Regions from separate parts of the Peribacillus sp. FSL R5-0717 genome, predicted to be linked through region 2. Evidence: a T-box and tRNA genes for the amino acid it is inferred to sense, from the RefSeq annotation. Region 2 holds a T-box; the other holds one or more tRNA genes.
The links. The T-box of region 2 lies ahead of tyrS (tyrosine--tRNA ligase). A T-box ahead of a tRNA ligase gene usually reads a tRNA of that ligase, here a tRNA-Tyr.
Positions count from the first base shown of each region.

Region 1: it encodes a tRNA-Tyr, which carries the amino acid that the T-box ahead of tyrS (tyrosine--tRNA ligase) is inferred to sense. The anticodon was not compared.

Region 1 covers NZ_JBBOOF010000001.1:2,748,606-2,756,410, forward strand. Annotated here, with positions in the region: rRNA gene NYE65_RS13505 (23S ribosomal RNA) at 1-2,612, shown strand, start outside; rRNA gene rrf (5S ribosomal RNA) at 2,685-2,800, shown strand; tRNA gene NYE65_RS13515 (tRNA-Asn) at 2,845-2,919, shown strand; tRNA gene NYE65_RS13520 (tRNA-Thr) at 2,923-2,995, shown strand; tRNA gene NYE65_RS13525 (tRNA-Glu) at 3,028-3,102, shown strand; tRNA gene NYE65_RS13530 (tRNA-Val) at 3,120-3,195, shown strand; tRNA gene NYE65_RS13535 (tRNA-Thr) at 3,211-3,286, shown strand; tRNA gene NYE65_RS13540 (tRNA-Tyr) at 3,305-3,388, shown strand; tRNA gene NYE65_RS13545 (tRNA-Gln) at 3,493-3,567, shown strand; tRNA gene NYE65_RS13550 (tRNA-Gly) at 3,571-3,642, shown strand; tRNA gene NYE65_RS13555 (tRNA-Ala) at 3,664-3,739, shown strand; gene rocF (arginase) at 3,948-4,850, shown strand; gene NYE65_RS13565 (aspartyl-phosphate phosphatase Spo0E family protein) at 4,988-5,173, opposite strand; gene sigW (RNA polymerase sigma factor SigW) at 5,346-5,909, shown strand; gene NYE65_RS13575 (anti-sigma factor family protein) at 5,926-6,549, shown strand; gene cdaA (diadenylate cyclase CdaA) at 6,770-7,594, shown strand; gene NYE65_RS13585 (CdaR family protein) at 7,587-7,805, shown strand, end outside.
Region 2 covers NZ_JBBOOF010000001.1:1,097,259-1,105,063, forward strand. Annotated here, with positions in the region: gene ezrA (septation ring formation regulator EzrA) at 1-551, opposite strand, end outside; gene hisJ (histidinol-phosphatase HisJ) at 719-1,522, shown strand; gene refZ (forespore capture DNA-binding protein RefZ) at 1,537-2,181, opposite strand; gene NYE65_RS05330 (GAF domain-containing protein) at 2,336-2,815, shown strand; gene rpsD (30S ribosomal protein S4) at 3,257-3,859, shown strand; gene tyrS (tyrosine--tRNA ligase) at 3,956-5,212, opposite strand; T-box leader at 5,279-5,495, opposite strand; gene NYE65_RS05345 (transglycosylase domain-containing protein) at 5,644-7,805, shown strand, end outside.

The DNA of each region.
Region 1 (7,805 bases), 1.7 Mb from region 2:
CAAAGGAACGGGGTAAATGAAGCGACCTGGAAAGGTCCGTCGAAGAAGGTAAAAACCCTGTAGTTGAAACTTCGTTCCCTCCTGAGTGGATCCTGAGTACGGCGGGACACGAGAAATCCCGTCGGAAGCAGGGAGGACCATCTCCCAAGGCTAAATACTCCCTAGTGACCGATAGTGAACCAGTACCGTGAGGGAAAGGTGAAAAGCACCCCGGAAGGGGAGTGAAATAGATCCTGAAACCGTGTGCCTACAAGTAGTCAAAGCCCGTTAATGGGTAATGGCGTGCCTTTTGTAGAATGAACCGGCGAGTTACGATTTCATGCGAGGTTAAGTTGATGAGACGGAGCCGCAGCGAAAGCGAGTCTGAATAGGGCGAATGAGTATGAGGTCGTAGACCCGAAACCAGGTGATCTACCCATGTCCAGGGTGAAGTTCAGGTAACACTGAATGGAGGCCCGAACCCACGCACGTTGAAAAGTGCGGGGATGAGGTGTGGGTAGCGGAGAAATTCCAATCGAACCTGGAGATAGCTGGTTCTCTCCGAAATAGCTTTAGGGCTAGCCTCAAGATGAGAGTATTGGAGGTAGAGCACTGATTGGACTAGGGGCCCCCAACGGGTTACCGAATTCAGTCAAACTCCGAATGCCAAATACTTATTCTTGGGAGTCAGACTGCGAGTGATAAGATCCGTAGTCGAAAGGGAAACAGCCCAGACCACCAGCTAAGGTCCCAAAGTATACGTTAAGTGGAAAAGGATGTGGAGTTGCTTAGACAACCAGGATGTTGGCTTAGAAGCAGCCACCATTTAAAGAGTGCGTAATAGCTCACTGGTCGAGTGACTCCGCGCCGAAAATGTACCGGGGCTAAACGTATCACCGAAGCTGTGGATTGACACCGTATGGTGTCGATGGTAGGAGAGCGTTCTAAGGGCGTTGAAGTCAGACCGGAAGGACTGGTGGAGCGCTTAGAAGTGAGAATGCCGGTATGAGTAGCGAAAGAAGGGTGAGAATCCCTTCCACCGAATGCCTAAGGTTTCCTGAGGAAGGCTCGTCCGCTCAGGGTTAGTCGGGACCTAAGCCGAGGCCGAAAGGCGTAGGCGATGGACAACAGGTTGATATTCCTGTACCACCTATACATCGTTTGAACGATGGGGGGACGCAGAAGGATAGGGTAAGCGCGCTGTTGGATATGCGCGTCCAAGCAGTTAGGCCGGAAACGAGGCAAATCCCGTTTCCATTAAGGCGGAGCTGTGATGGCGAGGGAAATATAGTACCGAAGTTCCTGATTCCACGCTGCCAAGAAAAGCCTCTAGTGAGATGTAAGGTGCCCGTACCGCAAACCGACACAGGTAGGCGAGGAGAGAATCCTAAGGTGTGCGAGAGAACTCTCGTTAAGGAACTCGGCAAAATGACCCCGTAACTTCGGGAGAAGGGGTGCTTTTTAGGGTGAATAGCCCAGAAAAGCCGCAGTGAATAGGCCCAGGCGACTGTTTAGCAAAAACACAGGTCTCTGCGAAGCCGCAAGGCGAAGTATAGGGGCTGACACCTGCCCGGTGCTGGAAGGTTAAGGGGAGAGGTTAGCGCAAGCGAAGCTTTGAACCGAAGCCCCAGTAAACGGCGGCCGTAACTATAACGGTCCTAAGGTAGCGAAATTCCTTGTCGGGTAAGTTCCGACCCGCACGAAAGGTGTAACGATCTGGGCACTGTCTCAACGAGAGACTCGGTGAAATTATAGTACCTGTGAAGATGCAGGTTACCCGCGACAGGACGGAAAGACCCCGTGGAGCTTTACTGCAGCCTGATATTGAATTTTGGTACAGCTTGTACAGGATAGGTAGGAGCCTGAGAAGCCGGAGCGCCAGCTTCGGTGGAGGCGTTGGTGGGATACTACCCTGGCTGTATTGAAATTCTAACCCGCGCCCCTTATCGGGGTGGGAGACAGTGTCAGGTGGGCAGTTTGACTGGGGCGGTCGCCTCCTAAAGAGTAACGGAGGCGCCCAAAGGTTCCCTCAGAATGGTTGGAAATCATTCGTAGAGTGTAAAGGCACAAGGGAGCTTGACTGCGAGACCTACAAGTCGAGCAGGGACGAAAGTCGGGCTTAGTGATCCGGTGGTTCCGCATGGAAGGGCCATCGCTCAACGGATAAAAGCTACCCCGGGGATAACAGGCTTATCTCCCCCAAGAGTCCACATCGACGGGGAGGTTTGGCACCTCGATGTCGGCTCATCGCATCCTGGGGCTGTAGTCGGTCCCAAGGGTTGGGCTGTTCGCCCATTAAAGCGGTACGCGAGCTGGGTTCAGAACGTCGTGAGACAGTTCGGTCCCTATCCGTCGCGGGCGCAGGAAATTTGAGAGGAGCTGTCCTTAGTACGAGAGGACCGGGATGGACGCACCGCTGGTGTACCAGTTGTCTTGCCAAAGGCATAGCTGGGTAGCTACGTGCGGACGGGATAAGTGCTGAAAGCATCTAAGCATGAAGCCCCCCTCAAGATGAGATTTCCCATGGCGCAAGCTAGTAAGATCCCTGAAAGATGATCAGGTTGATAGGTCAGAGGTGGAAGCATGGTGACATGTGGAGCTGACTGATACTAATAGATCGAGGACTTAACCAACGCTTTTAAAAAAATGAAATACCTTCTTATTATCTAGTTTTGAAGGAATGAATTCTTCAAAAATGAATATAGTCTGGCAATGATGGCGAAGAGGTCACACCCGTTCCCATTCCGAACACGGAAGTTAAGTTCTTCAGCGCCGATGGTAGTTGGGGGTTTCCCCCTGTGAGAGTAGGACGTTGCCAGGCTGTTCATTTAAATCTTTAATGGGTTTTAGGAAACATTATATTATTCCGCAGTAGCTCAGTGGTAGAGCATTCGGCTGTTAACCGAACGGTCGTAGGTTCGAGTCCTACCTGCGGAGCCATATGCTTCCATAGCTCAGTAGGTAGAGCACTTCCATGGTAAGGAAGAGGTCAGCGGTTCGAATCCGCTTGGGAGCTTCCCAATCTATCTATGAACCAAAAAACAGTTCGGCCCGTTGGTCAAGCGGTTAAGACACCGCCCTTTCACGGCGGTAACACGGGTTCGAATCCCGTACGGGTCACCATTTTAAATCATTAATCCGGAGGATTAGCTCAGCTGGGAGAGCATCTGCCTTACAAGCAGAGGGTCGGCGGTTCGATCCCGTCATCCTCCACCATTTTATTCTTTACTTGCCGGTGTAGCTCAACTGGTAGAGCAACTGACTTGTAATCAGTAGGTTGGGGGTTCAAGTCCTCTTGCCGGCACCATTTACAACCATATATTGCGGAGGGGTAGCGAAGTGGCTAAACGCGGCGGACTGTAAATCCGCTCCTTCGGGTTCGGCAGTTCGAATCTGCCCCCCTCCACCATTTTAATAAAATCCTGTGGATCAGTTATATATTCTCTGTATTGGGGAAATATATGATTACCACCTTTTTATTTTGTTGTACATTAATCATTGCATATTATATATTGGGCTATAGCCAAGCGGTAAGGCAACGGATTTTGATTCCGTCATGCGAAGGTTCGATCCCTTCTAGCCCAGCCATTTGCGGAAGTAGTTCAGTGGTAGAATACAACCTTGCCAAGGTTGGGGTCGCGGGTTCGAATCCCGTCTTCCGCTTAATATATTTTAAATTCCTTAGGGGCCTTAGCTCAGCTGGGAGAGCGCCTGCCTTGCACGCAGGAGGTCAGCGGTTCGATCCCGCTAGGCTCCACCATCAACTACATACACCAAAACTTACGTCTTAAGCCAAAAATGGTTTAAGGCTTTTTTTTGTTTAAGGCATAGTTGGGTAAACTAATCCCCAGAAAGATATTTTTTCACAAAAAACATATGTTATCGGAAAACGTGCATCTTTATACATGGAAATGTCGAGTTGAACCAATTGGCATATACGATATAAAATGGTGGAAAGGGGGAATTGTATGTCTATTCAGAAAATTTCCGTCATCGGATTGCCCATGGACCTTGGTCAAGCAAGGCGAGGGGTGGATATGGGACCTAGTGCCATCCGCTGCGCAGAGATTGTCGAGCGTCTTGAAAAGTTGAATATAGAAGTAGAGGATTTAGGGGATATAATTGTAGGGCGTCCTGAAAATGCAGATGAGCCCGGGACAAATTTAAAAAACTTACAGCTTGTAGCAAAAGGTAACACCCAGTTAGCTACAAGAGTTGATGAAATAATAGAAGAAGGTTCCTTTCCGCTTGTATTGGGAGGAGACCATTCAATAGCGATAGGCACACTGGCAGGAGTCGCAAAGCACTATGAGAATCTAGGTGTGATTTGGTACGATGCACATGGCGATTTAAATACGGAAGATACTTCACCATCAGGAAATATACACGGGATGCCCTTGGCTGTCAGTATTGGGATTGGCCATCCGGACCTGATCAATATACATGGTTTTGCTCCAAAAGTGAAACCGGAAAACATCGTAATCATTGGAGCGAGGTCATTGGATGAAGGGGAAAAGGAACTTATCCGTGAGAAAGGGATTAAAGTATTCACGATGCATGAGATCGACCGGTTGGGAATGACACGGGTCATGGAAGAATGCATTGATTATTTAAGGGAAAGAACGGATGGCGTCCACCTTTCACTGGATTTGGATGGAGTGGACCCAGCAGATGCACCCGGAGTCGGGACCCCGGTGATTGGTGGTATAAGTTATCGGGAAAGTCATTTGGCCATGGAAATGCTTGCGGAATCCAACTTGATTACATCCGCTGAATTCGTTGAAGTGAATCCCATTTTAGATGAGCGAAATAAAACGGCAATCGTTGCCGTGGCCTTAATGGGTTCGCTATTTGGAGAAAAATTATTATAACTAATAATTAAAAGAAACAGTAACCGGCTTGTAATGGGTTACTGTTTTTTATATGCTAGAAGACGTAGGTTTATTTACCAGGGTGTATGTAACAGAAACATATCTATAGATAAATGGTAGCAATCTTCTATCCATATTCACTTGAGAGCACGTCTGTCCATGAGATCTCCGTTTTTAGTTAAATGGATGTATTGAATGATTAAAGAATCCAGTTTGCTGCTAACTTCAATAACTTCATTATCCACCATGGAAGAACGGGAAGCCAAAAACATCATTTTCTGTCTGCATTGTTCAATATGGTCTAAAATTTGTTCAGTACTCATATAGAGAATCACTCCTTTGGATTTTACAATTTCTTACTATATAGCCCTGTTTTTTTTTTCTTAAACATAAAATGTAAAACTTTGTTAAAATTAATGTATTAAATTTTTGAAACCTTTCAGCTTACGATTCGTAGTAATCGTATAGCCGCATGAGCGGGGGTAATACCGGAAAATGGATGCACTCATTAAAGAGAGAATTAATCAAGTATTAAAAGGAGACCATAATGCCTTTGGGGAAATTGTCGAAATTTACAAGGACAAAGTTTTCCAAATATGTTTCAGGATGCTCGGAAACAGGCAAGAAGCAGAAGATTTGGCTCAAGAGGCCTTTGTAAGGGCCTACGTGAACATTCGAAGTTTCAATATAACAATGAAATTTTCTACATGGTTATATCGGATTGCGACCAATCTTTGTATTGACCGGCTTCGCAAGAAAAAACCGGACTACTATCTGGATGCAGAGGTGGCAGGAACAGAGGGATTGAATATGTATTCCCAAATTGCATCGGATATGGCGAAACCCGAGGAAGAGGTTGAATCATTAGAACTGCAGGAAACCATTCAAGTGGAAATAATGAAATTGCCCGAGAAATACCGATCGGTAATCGTATTGAAGTATATTGAAGAGTTATCTCTAAAGGAAATCAGTGAGATACTCGATTTGCCGGTCGGTACGGTTAAGACGAGGATACATCGCGGTCGCGAAGCCTTGCGTAAACAACTACGCCATTTATAAAAAGAAGGTGAGAAAAATGAACTGCCATGAGGAAATCATTGAATATATGCATGATTATTTAGATGAGGACATCAAACCGGAGCATAAAGAAGTTTTACGGGAGCACTTGCATGACTGTGCTGAATGCCGGGATTACTTTCATGAAATGAAAAAGGCGGTCGCTCTTGTACAAAGCACTTCCCATATAAAGGCCCCGGATGATTTTACAGCGAGGGTTATGGCTCAATTGCCAAAGGAAACGAAAACAACAGGTGCCAAACGTTGGTTCAAAAGCCATCCTTTCATGACAGCGGCAGCGATGTTCATCATATTGATGACAGGATCTGTTTTTTCCACTTATAATCAGGACGAACATTTTTCAGTTTCAAAGCAGCCTAACTTAGTGGTCGAAGGTGAAACGGTTATTGTGCCTGAGGGTGAGACAATCAAGGGAAATGTGGTAGTTCAAAATGGTAATATTCAAATAGATGGTGAAGTAGAGGGAGATGTGACAGTCATAAATGGGCATAAGTATATGTCTAAAGCAGGTAATGTGACTGGAAGCATCCATGTTATTGACCAAGCTTTTGAGTGGATGTGGTATAAAGTGAAGGACACTGCAACCTCGTTGGTTCCTGCCAAAGAGGAGAAAAAGGAATAAGGAATAGAAGCTGGGCAGGGGCATCGTTTTTGATTTACGATGACTTCGCCCAGCTTTATTTTTTAAAGGTAGGTGAACCATTTTTAATGGTTCTTTTTTCCTGTGTAAATTTCTCACACTAGTTTTTAGATGAATCATTTAAAAAATGGTATACTATTAAGGTTATTGTAAATAAAGATTGTTATTGGTATTTGGAGTAATACTGACTGGAGGAAACAACATGTCTTTAACCAATTTGACTGTTTGGGACTATGTAGTAAATTTCATTGATATTCTCCTTGTATGGTTTGTGATATATAAATTGTTAACTATTATTCGAGGCACGAAGGCTATTCAGCTGCTAAAAGGAATTTTTGTAATTGTCATTGTAAAAAGCTTAAGCAACCTGTTTGGTTTCAATACACTCGGATGGTTAATGGCACAAGTCATGAATTGGGGAGTATTGGCAATTCTCGTCATTTTTCAACCTGAACTGAGAAGGGCACTTGAACAATTAGGACGCGGGAAGCTCTTTGCAAGGGGCACCGTTCCAGAAGAGAATCAGCAAGAGCGTTTAGTCGAGGAAATCCTAAAGGCGTCCACCTATATGGCAAAAAGGCGGATTGGTGCCTTGATTACGATAGAAAAAGGTACGGAGCTGGGAGATTATGTTGAAACGGGGATACCCCTGAAATCCTATATTTCTTCAGAACTGCTCATTAATATCTTCATCCCTAATACGCCGCTCCATGATGGTGCAGTTATTTTACAAAATAACCAGGTGGCAGCTGCCGCTTGCTATTTGCCATTATCGGAGAGTCCATTCATATCAAAGGAACTTGGCACACGGCATAGGGCAGCCATAGGCATGAGTGAAGTTACGGATAGTCTGACGATTGTCGTATCAGAAGAAACGGGAGGAATATCCGTCACTAAAAACGGTGAACTTTACCGGGATTTGAATCAAGAATCATTTAGGGCCATGCTTACAAGTGAACTGGTAGTGGAAAATATCAAATCAACTTCCTCAAGCATCTTTAACTGGAGGGGGAAAAAGAATGGATAAATTCACCAATAGCGCTTGGTTTATGAGAATCGTAGCTTTTGCCTTGGCAGCACTTTTGTTCATTTCCATTAACTTTGAGATGGAGTCGGATAAAAAATCCCTTGGTTTATCGACTGCCCCTGAAATCAGTACGGAGACCATCGAAAATGTACCGGTTGAAGTGTACTATGACCGTGAGAATCTAGTGGTGAGCGGGGTGCCTGAAACAGTT
Region 2 (7,805 bases):
TCTTCATATTTCTGAAGGATCTGCAACACTTCATCCAAGGAGCTTTCCAGCTTATCAGCCGCTTTCCCATAATTATGCCTGTGTGCAAGCAGGGATTTCTTCAATTGACGGTAGGAATCTTTGATATCCTCAATTTCCAATCGATTCTTTTCCTCACTGCCTACGAGTTCATTCAGTTCGTATAGGATCTTTTTGATCATTTCCTCTATTTCATTCAGCTTGACTGTAATTTTACGCTGTATCTCTTTTGATCGGCTGAAACGGTATTTATCGACGAATTCCTCGGCATCGAATAAAAGCTCTTCGACTTCGGGCATATGATCCGTAATGATGGCATCCCATTCAATGCGCCAGTTTTCGAACATTTCCTCTGTTTCACCTGTCATGTTCAATTGTTTGACTTTAGAAAGCTCTTCCAGCACGGGGCGGTGCGTGATGCTTATTTTCCAGGATTCCAGTCGATCGATTTCTTTAAAATATCTCTTTTTGAAAAAATAACCCCAAATGATGAAAATCAAAATTAATACAATTACCCCAATTATGTAATCCATGGTAAGCCCCCTGTTCTAGTCCTTACAGTCTTGCTATTTATATATGAATTGTAAAAATGTTAAATTTAATGCTTTTATGATACCATGTTAGCAATAATTTTTGACGAGAAAAATGATTTTTTTGTAGAAAATTGCTACAAATACCTGTTTTTTGGGAGGGAAGGACCATGAAAGCTGACGGTCATGTGCACACTCCGTTTTGCCCACACGGCTCTACGGATAAATTCGATGAATATATTACGCGGGGAATCGAGCTAGGATTAAAGGAAATCACATTTACGGAACATGCTCCATTGCCACGAAATTTTCAAGATCCTACGCCTGAAAAAGACAGCGGGATGGACGCTGCCCTGCTCCTGGATTACTTTCAAGAGCTCCGCGTACTGAAAGAACGCCATAAAGACAAAATCCTGATCAAAACAGGTCTGGAGGTTGACTTTATAGAGGGGTATGAAAAAGAAACAAAAGAATTCCTCGACGAAATCGGAGAATTCCTTGATGATAGTATACTTTCCGTTCACTTCATCAAGCATCAAAACAGCTGGCATTGCATCGATTTCAGCCAAAATGGGTTTGCTGAGATTGCCAATGAACTAGGTTCAGTGGAATCGGTGTATGCCAAATATTACGATACACTGGAAAAATCAATAGAAACTGATTTAGGCATTTATAAACCAAAACGGATCGGGCACATTACGCTTGTCCATAAATTCCAGCATCGATATCCGCCGGCATCAAGTTTTGACGAGCGGGTTTACAAGGTTCTCGAAATGATCAAGGATCAAAGGTATGAACTGGATTATAATGGAGCTGGGCTTGTAAAGCCGCTATGCGGTGAACCCTACCCTCCTGAACGATTTGCAAAGCGTGCTTTAGAACTCGGCATTCCGCTCATTTATGGTTCCGATGCCCATCAGGCTAAAGATTTGGGTCAGGGCCATCAGGCACTGATTGCAGGGTATAATGGGTAACTCATGTTTTCACCTCAGCCCCGGCCAGCTAACAGCGGCTGCAGGTCTTCGGCAATGAAAAGGGTATCTTGCAGAAAACGCCCGACTTCATTGGCATAAATATTCGTGTAATACGCTTCCTGCGGGAATACATGAAGCACATCCATCGCATAATGGGTATGCAGGACAGGGGCCGTCAATAATCCCTTCAACTGCAGCATATACATGGGAACGGAGACCTGCTGGAAACTCCTGCTCTTGATTCCTTGTTCCAATATATATTGAAAATAAGACTTTTCCTTTGTAAAATAAGTCGAATGAATTTCACGGTTTAAATTGGAATCGAGTGAAGATTCCCCATATATGAATCTTGCAGCAAGGAAGTTTTCCCTCTGGAAAGCGAGAATATCCTTTACAAGGTTCATCAAGCAATGCTGCGGGCCTTTAAGTTCAAGCAGCGTCATGTTCGTCTCAAGGACCAGGATATATTCTTCTAAATAGGAAGTGAAACAGAATTCCAGCAATCCCTGCTTATTCTTGAAATAGTAGGCAATATTGGCAGCGTTCACTTTCGCTTTATTCGCAATATCCCGTATGGATGTAGCATGATAGCCTTTTAAATGAAATAGATGCAATGCAGCATCCACAATGGCTTGTTTCGTTGGCGTCTGGCGATTCATTCAGGCAATCCCTCGCTTTCTTTGAGACAAGTCTTATGGACTACTTCTTCACGAAAGAGCCTGAATCCTTTAGTAAGTTCTCGACAATTTCCCAACAATGGAGCATCATGATTAGAAAGTGCTGTAAAAATATGAGGAAGACAGGTGAACGCTTTTGTTTAATGTCGAAATGTATCAAGGAAAAAAAGAAAAAAACTATGAACTGGTCCAAAAACAACTACTTGCCTTAATCGAAGATGAAACGAACAGGATAGCCAATTTAAGCAATGCGGCAGCTTTACTTAATCAGTTTCTCGATGAGATTAACTGGGTTGGCTTTTATTTATATGAAGAAGACCAATTAATACTGGGACCCTTCCAGGGGCTTCCGGCCTGTGTCCGCATTCCAATGGGCAAGGGCGTATGCGGGACTTCAGCGGCAACTGAAAAAACCCTGCGCATTGAGGATGTCCACCAATTCCCTGGACATATCGCCTGCGATGCGGCATCAAGATCTGAAATTGTCATCCCGCTCATGAAGGATGGCAAATTGCTTGGTGTCCTCGATATCGACAGCCCGATAACGGACCGTTTTGACGAAATGGATCAGCAAGGACTGGAGAAGTTCGCTGAAATCCTTTCCAATCATCTATAAAAATTAAAGGGAGCGGCAACCCATGCCTGCTCCCTTTTCCATTTCAGTACCCAGGTACAAACCCTTTCCTGAACCCTTCTCAATATATAACTTCCCACCGGCCCTTTTGGCAAGGGCTTCCAAGTAATCCCGGAAACCATCCCTATTGTTGTTTTCATTATCTCATTATTAAATTGAATTTTTCCTGCCGCCATTCTCTATTCTATAATTATCACAACTGTCCTTGACTCATTGAGCAGAATATTATACAATACTCTTTGTGTAAAATATTGCAGCCTATGTGATAGCCTTTATGTTCTCATTTTGTTCCTCAATCCAGAGGTGTATCTCGTAACCCTCTGCTGCTAGGGCGAAGGTACATGAAAACAAAATGGTCATGATCGTACATTCACACGGTTTTTATTTTACCAAAATAAAAACATTTAAAGGAGGAGTCATCCTATGGCTCGTTATACTGGCCCAAGCTGGAAACTATCCCGTCGTTTAGGAATTTCCCTAACAGGTACTGGTAAAGAATTAGAAAAACGCCCTTATGCTCCAGGACAACATGGTCCTAACCAACGTAGAAAAATTTCTGAATACGGAATGCAACTACAAGAGAAACAAAAACTTCGTCACATGTACGGAATCACTGAGCGTCAATTCCGCACAATGTTCGACCGCGCTGGCAAACTTAAAGGTGTACATGGTGAAAACTTCATGATTCTTCTTGAATCACGTCTTGACAACCTAGTTTACCGTCTTGGTTTAGCTCGTACACGTCGTCAAGCACGTCAACTTGTTAACCACGGTCACATCACTGTAGACGGAAGCCGCGTAGACATTCCATCTTACAAAGTGTCTCTTGGACAAACAATCTCAGTTCGTGAAAAATCACGCAACTTCTCAATCATCAAAGAATCAGTTGAAGCAACTAACTTCGTTCCTGATTTCCTTACTTTCGATGCTGAGAAATTAGAAGGTACTTTCACTCGTTTACCAGAACGTTCTGAATTGCCTGCTGAAATTAACGAAGCTCTTATCGTTGAGTTCTACTCTCGTTAATAACTTCAAAAAACCCATCCTTGGATGGGTTTTTTTTTGCATCTAAACACCTTTGCAGAACAAAGCCCGGCTGGGATTCAGCCGGGCTTTGGACAATCATTTCACTAATGTGTATTTCTTCTTGCCGCGACGAACGAGGATGAACTCCCCTTCAATCTTGGCAGCTTCCGTCACTACATATTGCAGATCGGTCACTTTCTCCCCATTTATGGAAATTGCCCCGTTCTGAATATCTTCACGGGCTTGACGCTTTGATGGCGAAATTTTCGCTTCAACGATTAAATCGACCAAACCGATATCTTCCTTGCTTTCACGTTCGAAGCTAGGGACATCTTTAAAGCCCAATTTGATTTCTGCTGCACTTAAATTCTTCACCTCACCGCTGAATAGGGCGGCAGAGATTTTGATCGCTTGGTCAAGAGCTTCCTGACCATGAATCAAACGGGTCATTTCTTCCCCTAAAGCTTTTTGCGCTTTACGCAAATGCGGTTCGTTTTGTACGGATTGCTCTAACTCTTCAATCACCTCACGAGATAGGAATGTGAAGAATTTAAGGTATTTCACGACATCTGCATCTGCTGTATTGATCCAGAATTGGTAAAATTCATAAGGAGTCGTTTTTTCCGGGTCAAGCCATATCGCTCCGCCTTCCGTTTTACCGAATTTCGTTCCATCCGCTTTCGTTACGAGCGGGATTGTCATACCGAATGCTTTGGCATTCTCATCATTGGATTTCCTGATCATTTCAAGGCCGGTCGTAATGTTGCCCCATTGATCACTGCCGCCTATTTGCAATTTACAGTCGTAATTGCTGTATAAATGACCGAAATCAATTCCTTGTAAAATCGTGTACGCAAATTCAGTGAAGGAAATTCCCGTATCCAAGCGGGAAGCAACCGTATCTTTTGCCAGCATGTAGTTAATGCCGATGTATTTCCCGTAATCACGCAGGAACGTAACCATATCGATTTTGCCTATCCAGTCATAGTTATTGACCATGACCGCACCATTTTCACCGTCGAATTCAAAGATGTGGGATAGCTGCCCTTTTATGCAGTCTGCATTATAAAGCACTTTTTCCAGCGTTTGCAGCTGACGTTCCTCTTTTTTACCGCTAGGATCACCGATGAGTCCTGTCGCACCGCCTACCAGCACAAGGGGACGATGACCGTGCTGCTGGAAACGGCGCAATGTCAAGAATGGCAATAGATGACCGATGTGCATACTATCCGCAGTTGGATCGACACCACAGTATAAAGAAATTTTCTCTTTTTCCAAAAGGTTCTTAAAACCTTCTTCATCCGTTTGTTGATAAATAATTCCTCTCCACTCGAGGTCTTTAAGCAATTCCATTAAATATTCCTCCTCCATCTTAGAAAAAACCCGCAAAAAGCACACAAAAACGCCCCTTCATAAATATGAAGGGACGAATGAATTCGCGGTACCACCCAACTTGAGGACATAATACGCCCTCCGCTCAAGACGAATAACGGTCGTCAGCCGTTTCCTGCTACTAATCATTTCACAGCAAATGCTCCAGGAAGTAATTCATCATACCATTTGTACCGATTTCCACTAACCACCGGCTCTCTGAAACAGGGATAGTCTGACTACTGGGTCCTATCATCGCGATCATTTAATCATTTTATTGTTGTTAATAAACTTTTATCATACATAAGAATCCTTGTCAACATCACCCTACAGATTATAGAAAAATAAGAAAGATGCCCTTTCCCCTACCGGTTGTATGCTATAATATATGTGATTTCAGGGGGTATGATACGATGAATAATAATCAAAAAGATAGATTTCAAACAGTCTGGAAGCAGCTGACCCGTTTTTTCCAAAGTGAAAAAACACATAAGAACGCGCGGGTTACATACCAAGTCATTTGGAATTTAACACTGATCCTCATTATTGTCGGGATCCTAGGATTCTCATTCGCCGGCGGTGTCGGAGCCGGCTATTTCGCTGCCCTCGTCAATGATGAGCCAGTACGCTCAAAAGAAGATTTGAAAAAAGACATTTACAATTATGAAGAGACCTCTGAAGTATACTTTGCAGATGAAGTATACTTGGGCAAGCTTAAGAGTGACCTTGAGCGTGAGGAAGTGTCCATCGATAAAGTTTCCAAGCATCTTAAAAATGCAGTCATCGCTACAGAAGATGAGTATTTTTATGAGCATGACGGGGTTGTCCCGAAAGCCATCCTGCGTGCGATTTACCAGGAATTTTCGAATGCAACCGTCCAATCGGGAGGAAGTACATTAACACAGCAGCTCATTAAAAACCAGATCCTGACCAACGAAGTATCGTTTGAACGGAAAGCAAAAGAAATTCTTCTTGCGCTCCGGGTCGAAAAGTTCTTTGAAAAAGAAGAGATTTTGGAAACGTACTTAAACGTCTCCACTTTGGGACGAAACTCTTCAGGCCGTAACATCGCCGGGGTCGAGTCCGCCGCTGAAGGTATTTTTGGCGTGGAGGCCAAAGATCTGACACTGCCCCAATCAGCCTTTATCGCTGGATTGCCGCAAAGCCCTTTCGGATATACACCATATACCCAGAATGGAAAATTGAAGGAAAATCAAAAGCCCGGCATCAACCGGATGAAAACCGTTTTAAAGCGGATGTATAGTAACGGGTACATAACAAAAGAAGAATATGCTAAAGCAAACGCATACGACATTACTAAAGACTTTATCGGTAAAACGGAGATGCCATCCGAGAAATATCCATGGCTCACCTATGAAATCGAAAAACGCTCCATCGAAATCCTCTCTGTCAGTCTTGCAAAAGAAGATGGATATGAAGAGAAGGATTTAAAGAATGATGATTTAAAAGCTCAATATCTAGCACTTGCCGACCGTAAGCTGCGGCAAAATGGCTATAAGGTATATACGACCGTCAACAAAAAGATTTATGACAAGATGCAGGAAGTAACGAAAAACTATCCAAATTTCGGGTACGATAAACTGGCGCAAGTCCCCGACCCGGATACGAAGGAAATGAAGACCGTGAGCCAGCCCGTAGAGGCCGGAGCGATTCTTATCGAGAATAAAACAGGGAAAATCATCAGTTTCGTAGGCGGCCGCGATTTCAAGCGGGAACAGACGAACCACGCCACCGCATCATTGCGCTCTAACGGATCAACGATGAAGCCGCTGGTGATATATGGTCCAGGCATCGAGCTGGGCAAGATCTCGCCTGGCAGCGTATCGGCCAACGTGCCGATCTCCATTCCAACAGGCGGCAAACCGTGGAGTCCAGGAAACTATGGCGGCGGCAGCTATACGGGAGTATCGACTGCCCGCGAGGCCCTGAAGAATTCCTATAACATCCCGGCAGCGCTCTTTTACAAGAAAATCATAGACCTGAGCCCCGCTTCGTATTTGGAAAAAATGGGCTTCTCCACCGTTACGAAAGGGGATTACTCCAATCTTGCCGTGTCATTGGGTGCGATGGAAAAGGGTGTAACCGTTGAAGAAAACGTCAATGCATATGGCACTTTTGCCAATTCAGGAGAATTCATCGATGCTTATATGATCGATAAAATCGTTTCGAAGGATGGCAAAGTCATCTATCAGCATAAAGTGAAACCAGTGGATGTTTTCTCTCCGCAAGCCGCTTACCTGACGCTCGATATGATGCGTGATGTCGTAAACAGCGGGACGGCGGCCTCAGTCAGGAACCGCCTTGCCTTCTCAAGCGATTGGGCAGGTAAAACCGGTACTTCACAAAACTATTGGGATGCCTGGTTTGTAGCCAGCAACCCGAATGTATCGTTCGGGACATGGCTCGGTTATGACAAGCCGAAATCCTTGCAAGGGACTTATAATGGTCTTGAATATAATAAACGTAATTTGTATTATTGGGCAGATCTGATGAATGCCGCATATAAAGTCGACCCTAAACTCATCGACCCCGATAAGCGATTCGAAATGCCTGG